DNA from 4 places in the Dethiosulfatibacter sp. genome. Region 2 is predicted to be linked to each of the others. Evidence: riboswitches for the same ligand, from Rfam matches in the RefSeq annotation. Region 2 holds a riboswitch; each other region holds the start of a gene.
The links. Region 2 has a riboswitch for molybdenum cofactor ahead of AC3AX0_RS03965 (FMN-binding protein). Riboswitches for the same ligand answer to the same signal wherever they lie in the genome.
Positions count from the first base shown of each region.

Region 1: it holds a riboswitch for molybdenum cofactor, as region 2 does, so the genes downstream of both, AC3AX0_RS07635 (Rossmann-like domain-containing protein) here and AC3AX0_RS03965 (FMN-binding protein) in region 2, are expected to answer to the same signal.
Region 3: it holds a riboswitch for molybdenum cofactor, as region 2 does, so the genes downstream of both, AC3AX0_RS04210 (molybdopterin molybdotransferase MoeA) here and AC3AX0_RS03965 (FMN-binding protein) in region 2, are expected to answer to the same signal.
Region 4: it holds a riboswitch for molybdenum cofactor, as region 2 does, so the genes downstream of both, AC3AX0_RS02360 (4Fe-4S dicluster domain-containing protein) here and AC3AX0_RS03965 (FMN-binding protein) in region 2, are expected to answer to the same signal.

Region 1 is NZ_CEZJXU010000186.1:239-4,612, forward strand. It holds partial or broken gene AC3AX0_RS07620 (ATP-binding cassette domain-containing protein) at 1-261, opposite strand, end outside; gene AC3AX0_RS07625 (ABC transporter permease) at 279-1,139, opposite strand; gene modA (molybdate ABC transporter substrate-binding protein) at 1,159-2,004, opposite strand; gene AC3AX0_RS07635 (Rossmann-like domain-containing protein) at 2,021-2,755, opposite strand; molybdenum cofactor riboswitch at 2,807-2,923, opposite strand; gene AC3AX0_RS07640 (anaerobic nitric oxide reductase flavorubredoxin) at 3,093-4,283, shown strand.
Region 2 is NZ_CEZJXU010000068.1:2,980-7,481, reverse strand. It holds gene AC3AX0_RS03980 (HAD family hydrolase) at 1-381, shown strand, start outside; gene AC3AX0_RS03975 (hypothetical protein) at 478-681, opposite strand; gene AC3AX0_RS03970 (Lon protease family protein) at 683-3,163, opposite strand; molybdenum cofactor riboswitch at 3,297-3,410, shown strand; gene AC3AX0_RS03965 (FMN-binding protein) at 3,432-3,965, shown strand; partial or broken gene AC3AX0_RS03960 (hypothetical protein) at 4,145-4,502, shown strand, end outside.
Region 3 is NZ_CEZJXU010000074.1:2,226-7,384, reverse strand. It holds gene AC3AX0_RS04225 (ATP-binding cassette domain-containing protein) at 1-537, shown strand, start outside; gene AC3AX0_RS04220 (XdhC family protein) at 604-1,389, shown strand; gene modA (molybdate ABC transporter substrate-binding protein) at 1,421-2,179, shown strand; molybdenum cofactor riboswitch at 2,435-2,544, shown strand; gene AC3AX0_RS04210 (molybdopterin molybdotransferase MoeA) at 2,635-3,864, shown strand; partial or broken gene AC3AX0_RS04205 (molybdopterin biosynthesis protein) at 3,876-5,159, shown strand, end outside.
Region 4 is NZ_CEZJXU010000029.1:201-8,119, forward strand. It holds partial or broken gene nhaC (Na+/H+ antiporter NhaC) at 1-937, shown strand, start outside; gene AC3AX0_RS02355 (MerR family transcriptional regulator) at 1,153-1,989, shown strand; molybdenum cofactor riboswitch at 2,154-2,280, shown strand; gene AC3AX0_RS02360 (4Fe-4S dicluster domain-containing protein) at 2,421-2,831, shown strand; gene AC3AX0_RS02365 (aldehyde ferredoxin oxidoreductase family protein) at 2,794-4,719, shown strand; gene AC3AX0_RS02370 (threonine/serine exporter family protein) at 4,855-5,643, shown strand; gene AC3AX0_RS02375 (threonine/serine exporter family protein) at 5,640-6,077, shown strand; gene AC3AX0_RS02380 (class I SAM-dependent methyltransferase) at 6,090-6,821, shown strand; gene AC3AX0_RS02385 (DUF1292 domain-containing protein) at 6,959-7,384, shown strand; gene AC3AX0_RS02390 (peptidylprolyl isomerase) at 7,591-7,919, shown strand, end outside.

The sequences.
Region 1 (4,374 bases), on a different contig from region 2:
CAAATGGGGAAATAGTAGGTAGTCCTGGTATACAAATCCTATATTTCTTTGTTCTGGATAAAGTTCAGCAGTATCCATGCCGTTAAAGAGAACTTTTCCCGTATCTGGTTGGTACATCCCTGCAATTGTTTCAAGAATTACTGTCTTACCTGTCCCTGTCGGGCCAAGTATTACAAAAAATTCATTGTCTTCAATTTTAAGGTTTATATTTTCAAGACTGAAATCGCCTAAAGACTTGTTCAAATTTATTAATTCTATCATTTGTAACTCCTTCTAAATCAGCAGATTTTCGATATTTTTTTATTTTTAAGACCGATGATTTCAAATATCAATAATGATACTACTGAAACAGTTATTATTATGGAAGCTGAGGCCATGGCAAGCTTCAAATCTCCAGTGGACATGTTCAGAAACAGTGAAACAGGAAGTGTTTCTGTTTTCATTCTTGTCGCTCCTACAAGCATAAGTGCTGCGCCAAACTCTCCTATGGCTCTTGCCCAGGTTATTACAGTACCAGCGATAAGACCATTTTTGGCAAGTGGCAGTGTAACCTTAAAGAAGCTTTGCATCTCAGTGCAGCCAAGGGTACGGCTTACAAATTCAAGTCTTGGATTGATATCTTCGAAAGTTGACCTTACAATTCTTAGCATATATGATATATTGACAAAGAATTGTGCAAGAATGATACCTTTTACATCGAAAACAAATTTTATCCCCAAGTGTGCAAGTGCTTTTCCAAAGCCCGTTCCGCCAAAAAGCATCAGTAATGCAACTCCCGATACTACTGGAGGCAGTGAGAGGGGAAGGTTAAGAACAGTGCTTACAAAAATTTTCCCCGGAAATTTTACTTTTACAAGACCATAGGCAATAGGTACTGCAAATAGAATGCAAAGTGCAGTGGATATTAATGATGTAAATAGACTCAGTTTGAGTGAAAATATTATTTCAGGTGAGGTTATGCTTGCTTGAAGCCCTGCATAACCTCTTATGAGAATATTGGATAAAGCTGCTATTATTAGTGTTAGTAACGTTATTATGAAAAAGTACAATATTACCTTAAAAAGTATATTTCTTCTTTTTATATTCCTGTATACAAATTTAGTGCTGTATTTATCACTTTGACTTGCTTTATATTCCATTTGGATGTCCTTTCAATACTTATTCAGTTATAGGTTCAAATCCGTGTTTTTTAAATATTTTCACGCCTTCTTCAGAGCTTAGATAATTTGCAAAAGCAGATGCAGCCTCTTTTTTTTCAGAGAAAGTCAATACGCATACAGGAATTGTTTTTATTGAATTATCTTCTTTATTTATTTGGACTACCTCAATTTCTTCAACACCCTGTGCATTGTCTTCCCAGATGATGCATGCATCAGCTTGTTCCATTGCTATGTGTACAAGAACCTCGTTTACAGTTGCATCCTTAGCAACAACATTAGCTTCAACTGCTTCAAGTATTCCTTTTTTATCCAGAATTTTCTGTGAAACTTTTCCTATTGCGGCGGATCTTTCGTCGCCGAGTACGATCTTCACTCCTTCCTTTGTAAGGTCATCAAGGCAGGTGATGTTTGCTGGATTTCCAGCTGGTACAGCTATAACGGGAGTATGATATACAATATTTTGAGCATTTTCTGTCAATCCTTTTTCCTGTGCTGATTCGAAATATGAATATGCACCTGGAATATAAAGGTCACCTTCTTGCATAAGTTCTAACTGGGTTAGGTTTTGTGCTGATCCTGCATAAGAATATTCGATTTGTACATTGAATTTTTCAGCATAAATTTGAGCGATTTCATCCATGGGTTTTCTAAGACCGGCACCGCAGTATACAATGAGTGTTTCATTTTTATTTTCTGAGTTAATCTTAGCTGTGTTTTCTACCGCAGAGCTTTCACCATCAGTATTTTCACCTGAATTGTTTGCTTCGCTGTTTGAACATCCTGCAATTGTGAACAGCATTAATGCTAGCATCAGAGTTACAATTAATAGTTTTTTGATTTTCATTTTGTTCTCCTTAGATTTATTTTGAGTTTTCACAAAAACGGTCCAAATCCAGCAATCTGGCAGGCCCGGAGATTGTCGTTCCAAAGAAAAAAGTGGGTTTTCCCGTATTCATGAAGTTTGAAAGTGTATTGTTGACTACAGTGCTACCTGTAGCTACAACGAGGTCACACCATTCAATTGCAGCGGTAAAATTATCTTCGCCATTTTCAATTAGTACATTGTTCTTCTTTGTTCCTACTTTTTCATCGTCAAGATCAAGCACTCTAATTTTAAAGTTTTTTGACAGATTCTCAAGGAATGCTGGCTGAAATCCTACAAGTATGATTTTAGGATTACCATATTTTTCCTTGATGTTTTCAACAAGTTTTTCAGCACATGATTCAGGTTCTTCGTCCTTGCAGTGTATTGTATTTGTTGTGATTCCCAGATAGTGGGTAATTGCATTTACAGAAGAAATAAAAATTGCTCTGCTCAGATTCGAACTAAGTTCCATTTCAAGTATTTCACCTATTGTTCCTGTGAAATTTCCTGGATTATCTGTAAAAGCCTGTCCAATAGAACCTTTGAATTCTGCCTGCATAAGTTTTTCTTTTCCCTTTATGAGAGGGTAGTCCCTGCGGATTGGATTTCCTATTGCTTCTTCAGTGGTAAGAACCTTAGCTTCTATTGAAATGTTTTCATTCATTAAATTATTTTTAACTACTAGATCCTTGAATTTTAATTTGATATCATTCATTAAACACGTATTCATAAAAATCTCCTTTAAAATAAAAAAATCCATGCTCCCCAAAAAAAGAACATAGACACTGAGTCTCGGTTACCTTTCCACACGGGAGGCATATCCGTTTCCAGATAAACCCTGTCGGTCTTTGTCCATGGCTAGGCCGAAGGTACAAAAGACTCGGTAATGAGTATATGATTGAATCAAATAAAGTATAACAGAATATATATAGGATGTAAAGACGAATTAATATATAGTGATATTTTATTACTTCATATCACGATTCCTTTACTGAATTATAATTCTATTTGGTAAATACATCTAATTCATTGTATAATTAAATACGAGACAATATTAGGAGGATAAAATGAAAAAATTAATAAAAAACAATGTTAACTGGGTCGGAAAAGTTGATTGGGAATTACGGAAATTTCATGGCGATGAATATTCAACAAATAGTGGTTCTAGTTATAATTCATATTTAATTCAGGAAGAAAAAACAGTTCTAATTGATACCGTATGGCTTCCATTTGCTGAAGAATTTGTAGATAACCTTGCTTCAGAAGTCAATTTGGAAGATATAGATTATATAATTGTAAATCATGGAGAGATAGACCATAGCGGTGCATTGGTTAAATTGATGGAAAGAATTCCTGAAACTCCAATTTACTGTACGGCCAATGCTGTAAAGTCTCTAGAGGGACAATATCACAAAAAGTGGAATCTGAATGTTGTGAAAACGGGAGACAGTCTTGATATAGGCAATGGTAAATCGCTGGTTTTTGTTGAAATGAGGATGCTTCATTGGCCTGACAGTATGGCTACTTATATGACTGGTGACAATATTCTTTTTAGCAATGATGCATTTGGCCAACACTATGCATGTGAAAGTATATTTAATGATACTGTAGATCAATGCAAATTATTTGAAGAAGCAATCAAGTATTATGCAAATATACTTACTCCTTTCAGCAAGATTTTAAAGAAAAAGCTGGATGAAGTCATTGGCATGAATTTGGATATTGATATTATTGCAACTAGTCATGGAGTTGTCTGGAGGGACAATCCTATGCAAATAGTTAGTAAATATTTGGAATGGTGTGATGATTATCAAGAAAATCAAATAACAATCATCTACGATACAATGTGGGACGGTACCAAGAAAGTTGCAGAAAAAATTGCCGAAGGCATTCGTATGGAAGATGAGGAAGTAACTATTAAGATATTTAATATTGCTAAAACAGATGACAATGATTTGGCAACAGAAGTATTTAGGTCCAAAGCAATACTAATGGGGTCGCCAACTGTAAGCAACAGTGTTTTAAGGTCTCTTGTTGGATTTGCTCACTATCTTAAGGAATTGAAGTTCAAAAATAAAAAAGCAGCAGCATTTGGTTGCTATGGATGGAGCGGTGAATCACCAAAGGTTCTTGCTGATTTGCTTAATAGTGCAGGATTTGAAGTTGTTGGTGAAAACCTAAAGGTTAACTGGAATATGTCAGATGTGACTGAAAAGGAAGCGGTTGAATTTGGGAAGCAGTTTGTTAGAAATATATAATCATAGATTACACTTAAGTAAAAAATAATTGTATTTTAGACTAAAAATCCCCTGCAGTGTTGACTGCAGGGGATTAATTATACTATTGTTT
Region 2 (4,502 bases):
TTCAACAATGACATACTAAATGAAATTGAAAAAGCAAAGAAAGAAGGATATGAGCTTGTACTGGTATCTGGAAGCTTTCAGCCAATGCTAGACGCTGCAATGAAGAACCTGGGCTTTAACAAGATAATAGGGACAAAACTGCCCTTTAAAAATAACAGGATGGATTTCGACAAGGGCTTTCACATTATAAACGGAATTGAAAAGAAAAATGCAGTTTTAAAGGAATATGAAAATGAAGAAGTAGATTACGATAACAGCAAAGCCTTTGCCGATAGCTATTATGATGAATTCATACTTAAACTTACTGGAAATCCTGTGGCAGTAACCCCTGATTCAGGACTCAGGAAAATAGCTGAAAATGAAGGATGGAAAATCATCTAACACAAAAGTTTAAAAATATTTAAACTAAAAAAATATGGATTTCAGCATAGGGAGCTGATATCCATATTTTTTATACTCATGAAAATTAATATTTCTCTATTTTTTTTTATCCTTTTCTTTATCCTTATTCTTTTTCTTGTCTTTATTCTTACTCTTTTTCTTTTTTTCGATTTTTTTGATAGCGTTTTTTTCTCCCTTTTTACACTTGTTGCCCTTAATGGAGATTATTACACCATCCTTTGCTTCGAACTTCACCTTGCATTTGTTTTTACAACCCTTACATGTGAATTCCTTTTTCATTTTACATCATCTTCTTTTTCTTCTTTAACATCCTTTGCTTTGATCTTGGATTTTTTTTGTTTTTTACATCTTCGGATTCATCATCGTCTTTCTTGTCGAAGTCCAAAGGCTTAAGATACTGCTGAAGCTTCTGATCCACAAGGCAATGGATTGTATTCTCTTCATAACATCCATTTTCATCCAGAGATCCTGCAGGAACTCCAGTGAGTATTTCAATTCCATCGTCAATCAGTTTAACAGGATAGATATGGAATTTTCCATTCTTGACAGCTTCCGTCACCTCGTCGTTAAGCATAAGGTTCTTCACATTCTGGTGAGGTATGATTACACCCTGCTCTCCAGTCAGCCCCTTCATCTTGCAAACCTTGAAGTAACCCTCTATCTTCTGGTTAACTCCTCCTATTGGCTGTATCTGTCCTCTTTGATTTACCGAACCCGTTACGGCTATTCCCTGCTTGATTGGAGCACCGGAAAGACTTGACATTATTGCATATAATTCCGTACTTGAAGCACTGTCTCCGTCAATTCCCGAGTAAAGCTGCTCGAATACTATGCTGGCTGAAAGCGCAAGTGGTCTAGTCTGTGCATACTTGTATCCCATGAATCCGTTTATTATCATTACACCCTTATCGTGTATCTTTCCGCTTGTCCTTGCTTCCCGTTCAATATTTATAAGACCGGCTTTTCCCCTATAGGTGGATACTGTTATCTTAGAAGGCTTTCCGAAGGAATATTCACCAGCTCCAACTACTGCAAGTCCATTTATTTCTCCAACCTTTTCCCCTTCAACATCAAGTAAATAGGTTCCCTCGTCAAATAGCTCTAAAACTTTATCCTCATACATGTTGTTCCTGTTTATCTTCTGCTGTATAGCCTTTTCAACATGCTTTTTATATACAAGATTGCTTTCTTCCAGACAGGCCCATGAATCAGCTTCGTAAATAATTTCAACAACCTTGTTGAATCTTGATGAAAGCTTCTCCTGATTGTCTGCAATCTTTGAACTGTATTCTACAACCTTGCAGACTGCATCCCTTTCAAAGTGCTTAAGATCTTCCTTTTCACAGTGGGAAGCTATGAACTTAGTCATTTTTTCCACATTTGCACTGGATCTTACCATTTCAACATCAAAATCAGCCCTGATTTTGAAGAGCTTTGAAAACTGCTCGTCATATGAATAAAGCATACTATAGGACCTTGGATCCCCTACCAGTATGACCTTGATGTCAAGCTTTATTGGTTCAGGCTTAAGGCCTGTAGTTACAGGATATCCCATTGTAGTCTGAATTGTCTCTATCTTTGTCTCGTCATTCAATAATGCCCTCATTAGTCCCTTATATGCAAAAACATTTTCCATAAGGTCCTTTACCTGAATAATAAGATAACCTCCATTTGCTGCATGGATAGATCCAGGAATGATTTTTTTAAAGGAGGTCTTTAATACTCCCATTTCATTCACAAACTCTATGTTTCCCAAAAGGTTTGAATGTGTTGGGTTTGTCTCAAATACTACTGGTGCATTCTCTTTGTCAGAATTGTCTATGAAAAGATTCACCTGATATCTTTCAAAGAAAGAATCATTGTTTTTGTTCTGCATTGCCAAAAATGGATTCGACTGCGGCTGCTTGTTGTCTGTCTTGAACATGTCTACCTTGTCTATTATGTCATTCTTCAAGTCTATAAGATAATTTTCAACTTTTTTGTTCCCGTCAAATCTGTATTTCAACCTGTCTGTGTGTAGGTTTACAACCTTTGTTGCAAATTCACTATCAAGCTTCTTGAGCTTGTCCCTGAAGCTTTCGTCTATGTCCTTGATTTTCTTGAACAGGTCAATGCTTGCAAGGTTCAGTTCACTAGATTTTTTCTGTATCTCGGCGTATTTTTCCTTTGAGATGTCCTTAAAATCCTCTTCTGTCATAGGAACATCATTTTCCTTAAGTGGTACGCTGACAAGACCCCTATCTGTATTTGAATATATAAAACCGAATTTCTTGGCAAGAGTATTAAGCTCAGCCAAAAGCTCCTCGGAAGTTTCGTTAAGCTGCTTGAAAAGCATATTTTTTGCTCTTTCATATTCCTTTGAAGTAAAGGTGTTCTCTATTTCCTTCTTTATAAATATAATCGTATTTTCTATGGCTTTTTTGAAAATTTTTCCCTGTCCGCTATCCAACCTAAGGGATATTGGATTTTCAGGTTTCTTGAAATTGTAAACGTATACCCAGTCTCCTGAAGTATTTTCTCCACGAGCCTTCTTTTCCGTAATAAGACTAATATAGGAATTTCTACCGGTTCCACTTATTCCTGAAATATAAATATTGTAGCCTTTTCTTTTTATATTAAGGCCGAAATCAATTGCTTCAACTGCTCTTTCCTGTCCAATGATTCCCTCAAGTGGCTCTAAGTCCGCCGTGGATTCAAATTTTTTGCATTCATCACAGCATTCATTTCTCAATTGAGTGTATTTAAGTTCATTTCCCTTCATATCATGTCCTCCAAAAATCATCTTTCCTCTATGTTCTTTATATTATAACACATATTCATTATATATTTACAGACATAATAACCTTTTCCTCACTAAATTTATATTGAATTTAGATATTTTTTTTGGTAGAATTAGAATGTATTAACTCCGATCTGATTTTCCTAAGGTTTTCTATGGTAATCAGACTATGGGTTTGTCTGGAAACGGACCTGCCTCCCGGTTGGAAAGGAGATGATTTTATCTATTCCGGGTGGAATAGATATTTTTTATGGAAAAAAAAAGAATAATAGCTTTAGTATCATTAATTGCAATATCCCTGGCTGTACTTTCATTGACCATGGAATACAAGAATGAATATCTTGCTTCCATATATCCCGAAGCAAATATTGTAGAAACAAGTTTCGATAAGAACTTAAATTCTAAAAATTGTTTTGCGGAATATGTTTACGAAGTCCATTTGGAGAATAAGAATCTTGACTGCTATTTCATAAAATCCATAGGATACAAGGACTTTGTCTACTATATGGTTGAAATAAACAACATCGATGAAAGTATTGAAACAGTCAGACTAATTGACGAACACGAAACAGAGGATTACGGAGGATACATAAGGGAAGGATGGTTTCTGGAAAGATTTCAAAACATGCCTCTATCCCATCCAGCAGAACTTGTAAAAATGCATAAAGAAAATGATTATGAAATAGTCGCAATAACCGGGGCAACTATTACTAGCCACTCAGCTACAGAAGCTGTAAATTTGGCAATCGAGATTCACCACAAGAAAGCAGCTACGCTGCGTTAAATGCACAAGCATTTATTAAGACGCGAAGGAAAGTTTCCTCAAACGCATAACACCAACGCTTCAAGGGGTTATGATATTAACTTTCCTAAGCTGACAAGAAAGCAGCTAAGCCGTAGTAAATACGTGAGCAGTTATTCAAGACGCAAAAGAAAGTTAAAACAAAAACTAAGGAGAGAATCATGTCAAAAAAACTGAAATTATTAAGCATAGTGTTTGTATTGATACTTGCATTTGCTGCATGTACACCAAAAACAGAAGACAACAACGAAGGAACTGAAACAACTGAAACCCCTATAGAAATACAGGGTATTGAAGGTGGAACAAAAATGATTGATGCCGAAGAAATCAAGGCTATGGAATCTCAAACACTTGCAACAACAAACATTTCATCAAGCGGTGAAGTTGTTGAAGTTGAAATCAAGGGCATAAAGATAAACAAAATACTTAAGCAATATGAACTAAGACAGGATGATTTTGAAGGTATAAGATTTTTTGCTGGTGATGGATATTCAATCGTCATTCCAAAGGAAATCCTTG
Region 3 (5,159 bases), on a different contig from region 2:
ATTGATGGTGATAACATAAGGACTTATCAAAGAAAAATCGGATATGTCACCCAGAATAGCAATCTTTTCCCCCATTTGAACGCAAGGGAGAATATACTTGTCGGAGCAGGGAAGGACTATGATAGGGAATACTATGATTACCTTGTGTCCATTCTGGATATAAGGGACCATCTTGACAAGAAGGTATGCCAGCTTTCAGGAGGACAGCAGAAGAGGGTATCCATAGCAAGGACATTCATAACGGATCCTGAGATAATACTCATGGATGAACCCTTTTCCTGTCTTGACAACATGCTTAGGGATTGTTTGAGACAGAGAATAAAGCTGCTTATAAGGGAAAAGAACATAATGGGAATATTTGTGACACATAATCTTGAAGAAGGGTACGAGATGGCGGACAAGGCGCTAATAGTGAAAAACGGTAATATTGTGGAAAGAAGAAGGGGCAAGGACCTTTTTGAAAGACCCCAGGATGAATATACAAAAATTTTTATAAGGAATATGAAACACCCTGATTACAGTATCAAAGTAAGTTAAAGCTCTGGTAGGGTTGGAATGAGGAATAGATATATTAAAATATAAATTTGTTTGAAAGGAGAACATATGATTAAAGATGCATTGGCTATTGCCAATTCCGGACAAAAGGTTGCATTGGTTACGGTTACAAATCTGGTAGGATCTTCTCCGGCTGAGCCCGGAAAGATGATGCTGGTAAAGGAAGATGGAACTTTTGCAGGCACTGTTGGTGGAGGCAGCCTTGAGTACAAGTCCATAGCTCTAGCAAAGGAATGTATAAGCAGAGAGGTTAGCAAAGGATACAAGTTTGATCTTGAAAAAGATCTGGGTATGTCCTGTGGAGGATATGTTGAACTTTTCATCAATGTCATAAAACCTGAAAAGACAGTGGCAATAGTAGGTGGAGGACATATAGGAAAGGTTCTTGAAAAGCTTGCAAGGAATGCAGGTTTCAATACGGTAGTAGTCGACAACAGGGAAGGAATTGCAAGCAGGGACAGATTCCCTGAAGCAACGGAAGTGATTTATGGAGACATTGGAGAAGAGTGTGAAAAGCTTTCTACCAATTCAAGTACTTTCGTAGTAGTAGCTACTCACGGACATGTTCATGACCAACTTGCAGTAGAATCCATGCTCAGAAAGGAGTACAGGTATTTAGGTGTAATAGGCAGCAGAAACAAGATCAAGACCATGTTCAAGAGTATGGTAGAAAAGGGATATGAAGAGGAATTGATAAAGGGTGTACATTCTCCTATAGGCCTTGCCCTTGGAGGTAATTCTCCCGAGGATATTGCAGTTAGCATACTGGCCGAAATCATTATGGTTAAAAACCAGGGACAGTGCATTACCATGAAGGAAAAAATAATGAAATAAGTAGAATAAATGAAAGGGAAGGGAAAATAGGATGAAAAAAAATATTTTGATTAAACTGGTAGTGGTGGCAGTTATTGCCTTCATGTTTACTTCTTGTGGAAAGGAAGAGAAAGTACTTGTGTTTTCGGCTGCATCGCTGACTGAAAGCATGGGTGAGATAAATACAGTTCTAGGAGATGAGATTACTTTAAATCTGGATAGTTCTACAAGATTGAGGATACAGATAGAAAACGGTGCCGAAGCCGATATTTATTTGTCCGCCAATGAAAAGAACTACAAACTTCTTAATGAAGGTGGATTTGTTGAAAAGGGAATTGGAATACTTGAAAACAAGATGGTTCTCATTACTCCCAAGGGAAACGAAAAGGTGAACTCGCTTTATAATCTGGCAGGTGATGCAAGCATAATAATTGCTGCTGAAGAGGTGCCTGCAGGGAAATATGCAAGGAACATATTGGCAAAATATGAAGAATCGGGAGTGGATGGCTATACTGAGAAGGTTCTGTCAAATGTTGTATCAAATGAATCGACTGTAAAGGGTGTTGCATCGAAGATTGCACTGGGAGAGGCTGATGCCGGTCTTGTCTATGTAACCGATGTGACCGAATCGACTAAAGGCAAGTTTGACATGTACGAAATCGATGACCAATACAATGAGAAGGCAACATACTGGATAGCCTTGCTTAAGGATTCGAAAAATGCGAACGCAGAGAAAATCTATGATGAATTGCTGACAAATGAAGATATGAAGGCGGTCTTTGAGAAGTATGGTTTCAAGGTTGTAAATTAAGAAATCGTAAAACTGCCAATAAACATGTACAAACATGTTAAATAATCTGAATATGACTTTATTGTATAGACAATTAGAGCCGATTCAGAGGAAGCAAAGCTTAATTCCATAGCTCTTGCGGCAGTACATTCGAAAAAAACGAAAGGGAAAAAACGAACGACGTATCAATAATGTTTATTTATTGGATGCGGAATAAAAGTCGCTGTCATGATTCCCAAACCAATAAAAACATTGAAAAACAGCTAAAAAAGGTGTAAAATATATATACTTCGAGCTAATTTATCTTTATGAGATAACTTAGCCTATGGGTGCAGTTTGCAAAAATTGCGCCTCCCGGTTTGGAAAGGAGTATGATGACTATCCGACCGGATAGTTTTTTTTTATTGCCAGACTAACAGTCACAATCGGTATAAGAATGAGGGATTAATGTCCCGAGGATTGAATATGGAGGAATAATGAAATTTCTAAAAGCATACAACCCGGACAGGATAAAAGAAATGATGAGAGAACATTTCAGCAACATAGAAATTGAAACAGAAATTATTCATATTAGTGAAGCACAGTACAGATATTCATCCATGGATATAATGAGCTCTGTAAATATACCCGACTTCAACAAATCAACTGTTGACGGATATGCATTGATGTCCTCGGATACAAGCGGTGCATCGGAAAGCATGCCTGTCTTTCTGGATGTTTCAGGAGAGGTCCTAATGGGAACTGAAGCTCATACAGAAGTTGTGGAAAACACCTGTGTATATATTCCTACAGGGGGAATGATTCCCAAGGGCGCTGATGCAGTCGTAATGATTGAATATACGGAGAAACTTAAAGAAGATACGGTGGCAGTGAACATGACCATGCATCCAGGGGAAAATATAATATATATTGGTGAAGACATAAACGTAGATGATATTATAGTGAAAAAGGGAAGGAAGATTACAGCTTTTGATATGGGAGCATTAAGCGCCATTGGTGTATCTGAGATTTCCGTATTTAAGAAGCCAAAGGCTGTAATAATATCTTCTGGAGACGAAATAAGAAAGCCGGAAGTGGAGATAAAGCTCGGTGAAGTTAGGGATATAAACAGTTTCGTTGTGGGAGCCCTAATTGAAAAATACGGTGGTGAAGTGATTTACAAGTCCATAGTCAATGATGATGAGGGAAGCCTATTTAATGAAGTTGAAAAATGGATTGATAAGACGGATATTGTCATAGTGTCCGGGGGAAGTTCGGCTGGAATAAAGGATGTTACGGCGGAAGTTCTCGACAGCTTTGGAGAACCGGGGCTCTTCGTTCACGGAGCGGCGGTAAAACCTGGAAAGCCTACCATAATGTCTTGTGCAAGAAACACTGCACTATTAGGACTGCCTGGACATCCAGGATCTTCTTCTATAATTTTCACAATATTCGGAAAGGAATTATTCAAGATACTCCTTAAAAAGGAAGAAACCATGGCTTTCTATATTGAAGCGGAGCTCACCTATAATCTTACAGGAGCTCCAGGCAAGGAAACCTATGTAATGGGGACCTTGGAACTCAATGATGGGAAATATCTTTTTAATCCATTGATAAAAAAATCTGCCGCCATATCCCAGCTTTCAAAAAGTGAAGGATATGTAGTGATAAAATCAGGTACCGAAGGAATACAAAAAGGAAATATCGTAAAGGTATATACTGAATAAGAGAGGTAGCCATGAAAATAGAAAGAAATATATATCTGGAAAATACAGACCTTGAGGTGGCTCTAAAGGGATATCTTGAAAGATTCAAGGAAGAACTTGAAAATAAAGCCGTTGAAACAATAAGTGTAATGGATTCACTGGGAAGGGTAACGGCTGAGCCCTATTTCGCAAAATACTCTTCTCCCAACTTCAATGCATCGGCAATGGACGGCATTGCTGTAAAGTCAGAAGTCACCTATGATGCAAGAGAAGGAAAACCTTTGACATTGGTCAAGGGAAGGGACTACAAGGTAGTTGATACGGGAGACCCAATAGACGGCGACTATAATGCTGTAATAATGATTGAGGATCTTAACGACTTAAGTGAAAATGAAGTTCAGATAATAACTCCTGCATCGCCCTGGCAACATATAAGGCCCGTTGGTGAAGATATTGTTGCAGGTGAAATGATAGTTTCAGCAAACCATAAAATAAGGCCTATTGACCTTGCGTCCATTATTAATGGTGGAGTAATTGAAGTTCAGGTTTATTCAAGGACTAAGGTTGGAATCATACCTACTGGAACTGAAATAGTGGAACCTGGAACAATTCTTAAAACTGGAGATATTATAGAGTCCAATTCAAGGATGTTTGAAGGGTTGACACTGGAATGTGGAGCCATACCTTCAAGGTATAATGTTGTAAAGGACGACTATGAAGAAATCAAGAAGACGGTTATGGATTCTGTTGAAAAAAACGATATCACAATAATAAATGCAGGATCCTCAGCTGGAACTGAAGACTATACAAGGAGTATAGTGGAAGATCTTGGAGAGGTTTACTACCACGGTCTATCTATAAAACCTGGGAAACCTGCAATACTGGGTAAAATAAAGGGTAAGCCTGTAATAGGGATTCCGGGATATCCTGTTTCTGCATATATGGTCTTTAGAAGTATTGCACAGGAAATAATCATGGAATTCATGAACCTACCAAGGGAGAAGCCTGTAATTGTAGAGGCATACCTGTCAAAAAGGGTAGTTTCATCATATAAATACAAGGAATACGTAAGGGTGAAGATGGGAAAACTCGGAGGCAAGATAATTGCCACTCCTCTCAACAGAGGAGCAGGAGTACTTATGTCTCTAGTGCGGTGTGATGGAATTCTTGTGATCCCAAAGGAGAAGGAAGGCTTTGAAGCAAGCGAGCTGGTGCAGGTTGAACTTCTAAGGGATTTTGAAAGCATAAACAACACGGTGGTATCAATAGGAAGCCACGACCTGGTAATGGATATAATAAATAACCATATCCATACT
Region 4 (7,919 bases), on a different contig from region 2:
ATCTCCACTTTCAGACTCAACAAACCTAGCGCCTGCAATGGCAGGATCGGAGCTTTTTGAACATATAAGACATATGCTATACACTACTGTTCCAAGTTTTATCATAGCATTGATTCTTTATGGAATCATTGGAATGAAATACGCAGGAAACAGTATTGACTCACAAAGTATTAAGATAATACTTGAAGGTATCAGTTCACAGTTTACAGTAAGCCCAGTGCTTCTAGTGCCACCTTTACTGGTAATATTCATGGTTGTATTCAAGATTCCTGCAATACCTGGCCTAATAGGCGGAACTGCTGTAGGAGCAATCTTTGCAGTAATATTCCAAGGAGCTAACCTTGGAGCTATAATAGATTCTGTGCATTACGGATTTGTTTCAGAGACAGGAGTTGCAGCTGTTGACACCCTTCTTTCAAGAGGTGGAATTGACAGTATGATGTGGACTATATCACTTATAATCTGCGCAATGTGCTTCGGTGGAATAATGGAAAAGACTAAAATGCTTGAAGAAATAGCAAGGAAGATACTAACATTAGCGCACAGCACAGGTTCAGTAGTTCTTTCGGCAGTTCTTACTGCAATAGCATGTAACTTTGTTGCTGGAGACCAGTATTTGTCAATAGTTATAACTGGAAGGATGTACAAGGATGTATTTGAAGAGAAGGGACTTCATCCGAAGAACCTTTCAAGGGTACTTGAAGATTCAGGAACACTAACTTCAGCACTTGTTCCATGGAATACCTGTGGAGCATTTATGTACAAGACTCTTGGAGTTCATCCATTTGCCTATGCACCCTATGCATTCCTCAACCTGCTGAATCCGTTGATTTCAATATTCTATGGATACACAGGAATTACAATGGAAAAAATCAAAAAGTCAAAGGAAGAGAAAAAAGAAGCAAAATCAGAGGAATCTGTTGAACAGACAGCATAACTAAGTAATAATTGTGGGAATGGTTTATCGGGTTTAGAACGTTATATAATACACAGGAACCGCCGGTTTAATTGCCGGCGGTTCCTTTTATAGCTTAGGTAAGTTAAAATTGTAACAGTGTAATATGCTTCATGATATAATATAAGTCTATAGAGACACAAGATGTTTGATTAATATGCAGTGAATAATAAATAGATTATTAAGGGGATGGTTCTTTGAACAGATTTAAAATTGGTGAAATGGCAAAGATTAACAAGGTTACAATCCAAACGCTTAGACATTATGACAATATTGGGCTCCTTAAACCCTCTATGGTGGACGAGGATACTGGATACAGATACTACCATATAAACCAGAGCGCAAAGCTTGACCTTATTAATTATATGAAGCTTCTTGGAATGTCCCTTGACCAGATAAAGAAGCTCTTCGAAAAGAACGACCCCGAGCTTATTATTGAAAACCTAAACGAACAGCTTAAGTGGATTGAGGAAAACAAGAAAAAGCTTGAAATAATGGAAAGGGGTGCAATGAGGTTCAAGGAGAACCTTGGGGAGTATGCCAGGACCCTAGAAGATGAATCAGTTAACATTGTGGATTTTCCCGAGAGGAGGATATTTTGTTATAATAGTGGAATAAACATTTATGAGAAAGGCATAGAAACCTACGAGTATATGCTTAGGGAGTTGAAGAACCAGGTAGAGATCAATAACCTTCCAATGATATATTTCCACAATGTAGGATCCTTAATAAGAATGGATAATATCAAAGTTAGAGACTACAAGTCTACAGAAATCTTTGTATTTGTTGACACTGATTTCAGTAGGGATGAAGGATTTGAAAAAATAATGGGAGGTAATTATGCCTGTATATGCTTCAAAGGAGAGGAGGGTTTTGAAAATGAGCTCTACTATGCGGAAAAGCTCCTGGATTTTGTTGATGATAATGACTATGAAATTGTAGGAGAGTATCTCTGTGAGGTAATAACAGAACTTCCAGTCTTTAACGAAAACAGTAGAGGAATGTTCATCAGACTACAGGTTCCGATAAAATAAATAATAATCCTTGACCCTATTGTAACAATAGGGTTTATAATTAAGTTAGATAGACAAAGCGACTATGTCGCGTCATCCGCGTTAGCGGTGTTGTCCGCGTGGAAAGTTTACATTGAACGCAAAATACCAACGATTTAAGGGATTTTGCATATTTAGCTTTCCTAAGATAAATAAATCTCCGATTCTTACGTTCCCGCATAAAACATTGACAGAATAAGGAATTTAAGAACTATGGGTATTGAAGTGATTTTATGCCTGCCGTGATTGCAAAGGAGCTATTCGAATATTTCGAGTATGCTCCTGTTTTTGTGTTCGATTTTTATGTTCCTCGTTAAAATTCATAATTCTTTAGTTGGATGTATCATAAGCATTGTTAGGCAACAAGCATAGCAGCACTTGAAATATTAAAATGGAGAAAAAAGGAGGATTTTATGAAACCGGGAGTAATCAAAGTAAGGGTGAATCCTGATCTATGTCAGGGTTGCAGGGCATGTGAGTCTGTATGTTCTGTATTTCATCTGGGAGTAGTGGACCCAGCGGCTACAGGTATCAAAATTAGTGAAAAGAAAATGGGTCATTTTAAACAAAATGTATGTCAGCAGTGTTCTGACATGGTATGTGCAGAACATTGTCCGGTTGATGCCATATCAAGAGATTCATTTACCGGAGCTGTAACAATAAGCGATGCATGCATAGGTTGTGGTAAATGTGCGGAAGATTGTCCGATTGATGCAATAAGCATGATTGAATTTGAAGGTAAGCCTTTGGCTTACAAATGTGATTTATGTGGCGGAGTACCTGAATGTGTTAAAATCTGCCCTCGAAATGCGTTGGGATGGTGATGAGATGAAGGGTTATAAGAATTGTGTATTAAGGATAGATTTGAGTTCTAGAAACATAAGCAAGGAAAAGCTCAACATGGAATATGTTAAAAGATATCTTGGAGGAGAAGGTTATGGGGTTGCTCTTTTGTGGGATGAAGTCCCCCATGATACAGAGCCTTTGTCTGAGAAGAATATACTATCATTCAATACTGGACCTCTTACAGGAACTCCAATGGCTTCGGCATCAAGAATTTCAATCAATTTTCTTTCACCTTTGTCAAACACCATAGGGTCTTCAAACATGGGAAGTCACTTCGGTGCAGAAGTGAAATTTGCAGGTTATGATTCCATTTTATTTGAAGGTAAGGCGGATAAACCGGTAATAGTAGTAATAGAAAATGACAAGGTTGAAATCAAAGATGCAGCACACCTTTGGGGAAAGAACACCAGAGAAACAACAGAAATTCTTAATGAGGAACTGGGAAAGGAATACAAGATATCGTGTATAGGACAGGGCGGAGAAAACCTTTCAAGTATTGCTTGCATATTCAGCGATGACTGTTTTGCAGGAAGAGGTGGTGCTGGTGCTGTAATGGGATCCAAAAATCTTAAGGCAGTGGCAGTAAAAGGAAATGGAAAGATAGAAATAAACGACAAGGACAAGTTCCTGGAAATAAATGCAGTGGCCATAAGGGAAATTAGGGACGAAGTCTATACCTGGGGTCCGGTACATGGATACGGCACTCCTGCATGGCTTGACGGTGCCAATGAATGCGGGTTGCTACCTACAAGGAATTTCAGACAAAACCAGTTTGAAAAGCTCGAGCCGATTATGCCTACCCAACTGTGGAACAACCGGGAGAAGTTTGAAGTGAGAAGAAGAGCCTGTTATTCTTGTCAGCTTGGATGCCATAAATATATAGTGATGAAGAATTCAGACTACGGGGATGACATAGGTGTTGGAGAACTTGAATTTGAAACCATAGCTGCACTTGGACCAAGATGTGGAGTTAATTCATATGAAGATATTTCAATGGCCAATTATTATTTGACCATTTATGGTCTGGATACAATTTCGGGTGGAGCAACAATCTCAGCTGCAATGGAATGGTATGAGGAAGGAATAATCACCAGTGATGATCTTGACGGATTGGAACTTAATTTTGGAAACGGAAAGGCAATGGTGGAACTTTTAAGGAAAATGGGACTTAGGGAAGGTTGTGGAGACTTGTTTGCAGATGGTTCTCAGGTTGCAGCCGAAAAAATAGGTAAAAGAGCTCTTGACTATACAATGACTGTAAAGGGAATGGAAATTCCCGCTACGGATCCAAGGGGAAGCTCTGCCATGACTGTATCGTTGGGAACCTCTGAAAGAGGAGCCTGTCATATGAGGCCTTATGCAGCTACAATAGATGCTTTTGGATATCTTTATCCAGATCTTGGAGTAATAGAACCGAAAGATCCTTTCGACGACAAGGAATCAAAGGAATGGTTAAAATCTGTGAAGGAATTCTTTGTAGTTACAAACCTCATAGGTATCTGTGATTTCAATGTAATAAATTGTGAGCTTCACGCCACAACCCTTGCAGCTATCTATACAGCATTGACAGGAATAGAGACAGATAAGGAAGAGCTTCTAAGAAAGGCTGAAAGGACTATAGCTCTTGAAAGAGCGCTCAACTATGAGAGGGGATTCAGACGGGATGACGACAGACTTCCGAAACGTTTCATGACTGAAGAAGCTACTGCAGGACCTCCAAAGGGAAGGAAAGTAGACATGGAAAGCGCCCTTGACAAGTATTATGAAGCTTGTTCATACGACAAGGAAAAAGCAATTCCAACGAAGGAAAAATTCGAATCTCTTGGCATGGAAGATGTATACAATGGTCTTCTTGCAAATAAATAAGGTCCTATAAATACATATAATATTTAGGACAAATATTGAGGGTAACAACCCCTGTGGAAATCACTTGATTTTCACAGGGGTTGTTTGTTATAATACACTTAAATTTAAGAAATTATGGAAATTCGGGAGAAATATATGAACAAAAATGAAATAAACAGGATTCTAAAGCTCTCCAGAAGGGCGGGGAAGATTCTACTGGAAAATGGAGCCGAAACCTACAGGGTAGAGGAGACAATAAATCTAATATGCAACTCAAAGGGTATTGAAGATGCAAACTGCTTTGTTGTTCCAACTGGAATATTCATTAATATTGAGTATGATGGAGAATACTATTCAATCATCCATAGAACAAGTATCGAAAGAATAGATCTTGAAAGAATAGCAATGGTAAACAACTTCTCTAGAGGATTTGCATCGGGAAGCATTACTGTGACTGAAGCTGATAAGGATCTTGAAAGAATTGAAAATGCTCCTGAGTTTAAGAATTGGCAAATTATACTTGGTGGAGGTGTTGCAGGAGGCTTTTTCACCCTTTTGTTCGGAGGAGGACCCATTGAATTTTCTCTAGCTTTTCTAACAAGTATGTTTGTAATAATGTTTTCGCTTATATCAATAAAATACAAGTTTCCATTCTTTATGAAGAACTTTACAGGTGGTATTATAAACATGTTTGCTGCACTGATTTTCGTCAAGTCACTGGAATGTTTTGGAGTATATGCGGACATAGACAGCATAATAATAGGTTCACTTATGCCACTGGTACCAGGAGTTGCAATAGTCAACTCAATCAGAGATATAATATCAGGAGATTTTGTATCGGGAACATCAAGGATGATGGAGGCTGTATTAATTGCAGTAGCTCTGGCGCTTGGAGTAGGTACTGTTTTACAAGGGTATATTATGATATTTGGAGGCAGTATATGATACTTGATTTTATTTTTTCCTTCTTATGTACTTTCGGGTTTGGAATACTGTTTAATATACCAAGAAAACAGTTGGTCTTTGCTTCAATCGGAGGAGCCTTGGGATGGATAGTGTATTCAATATCGCTTGTTCAGTTTGATTCTGTTGTAATGGCAGCCTTTACAGGAGCTCTTGCAGTAGGTTTTTATAGTGAAATTATGGCTAAGGAAAGAAGGGTCCCTGCTACAGTATATGTGATTCCAGGAATGATTCCTCTAGTACCCGGATATGGGCTTTATTACGCTATAAAGAAAATTATTGAAGCAGACTATATTATGGCGATGGAGGTTGGAACGGAGACTGTACTTGTTGCCCTGGCTATTTCAAGTGCTGTTATACTGACGACTTCCCTAGGAAGAAAGATAAAGAGAAAAGCAGAAAAAATAATGAATTAGGGAGCTGATAATATGAAATTCTATGAAAGAATAGCGGAAAACTATAACCATATTTTCCCCTTTAATAAAAGTCAGGCTGAATTTATTTTAGATGGAGATAGTGAAACAGATGGAAAAAATATACTTGAAATAGGGTGTGGAACTGGTCAGTTAATTTTTGGACTTTCCGAGTTTTATAAAACATCTACTGGAATTGACTTGGATTCTGAAATGATAAGGTATGCAATAAGAAAATATAATCATAGAGAAAATTTGAAATTTGATGAAATGGATATGCTTGATGTTGACAATCTTGTCGATGATTATGATACGGTTATATGCTTTGGGAATACAATGGTTCATCTGGAAAATGAGATAGAAATAACTGATTTCATCAAAAAAACATTTAAAAAAATTGTAGCTGGTGGAAGGTTTATGATTCAAATCATTAACTATGACAGAATACTGGATCAGAATATTGATTTTCTTCCGACTATTGAGAATGAACATATTAAATTTATTAGAAATTACAAATTAAATAATGATGATAAAATTGAATTTCATACTGTATTGAACATAAAAGAAACCAACAAGGAAATTGAAAATAGAATTACTCTTTATCCTATAAGCTCTGTAGCTCTTGTGCAAATATTAAAAAATGAAGGATTTGTTGATATAAAGCTGTATGATAACTGGAAAAGGAAAGATTTTGACAGTGTAAGAAGCATACCATTAATTATAGACTGTGTGAAACCTCTTGTTTAAAGAGTGATAGAGAATATGAATTAAATTTAATTCTTTCAGCATATTAAAACGTTGGTTTTTTGAGGCTGAATGTGATATTATTTAGTATAAATCACCAATAGTTGAAATAGGTGGAAATATAAGTTAGGAGATTTAATATGAGTAAAGAACATAACTGCGGTTGCGGCGATGATAATTTAGAAAAAGATAAGTGTTGTTCAGATAACAAAGAAGAAAAATGTTGTGAGAGTCAAGAAGAGCATAACCACGAAGGATGTGGAGAAGGATGCGGATGTGGACATGACCACGAGCATAGTCACGAAGTAGGCGAAGATACAATGATGGTTACTTTTGATGATGGCGAAGAGAAGGAATGCCTTGTTCTTGCAGTTGTTGAAATAGACGAAAAAGAATATGTTGCACTTCTACCAGAAGGACAAGAAGAATACTTCATCTATGGATACAAGGAAGATGAAAAAGGTGTTGAACTACTAGCAATAGAGTCTGACAAGGAATTCGAAAAAGTTGGAAGTGTATTTGAAGAGATATTTGGTGGAGAAGAAGACGAAGAAGACGAAGAATAATTCTCCCATAATTTTAGAAACGAATTTTGGATATCAAATAAGCATTTAATGAGATGGACTTCTGTTCATCTCTATTAATTTCTCAAATAAGTAACAGAATTAAAGATATAAAAAAGAACTTAATGTCTGGAATATATTTACTGATAATAAATGCTTATATAAAAATGCCGGAATTGGGTTTATTACATATGAAAATCGGAGGATATATGAAGAACAAGAAATTAAGAAAACTGATGTTGATTGCACTGGTTTTTATCTTACTTTTTGCAGTTGTTGGATGTACACAAAAGGGAGAAGAAGATATTGTGGAAGAACCTGTGTCGGATGTTGATAATTCATTAAACAGTAATGAAGACATAAGGGTAGAGGATTTTTCATTTGGAGATTACTATGCAGAACTTAATCCTGAAGCTGCTTACACACCTTCAGAAGGACTTCCCATTGTAAAGATAGAAATTAAGGATGGAGCACCAATAATACTTGAGTTATATCCAGAAATCGCTCCAAACACAGTAAATAACTTCTTGTCGCTGGC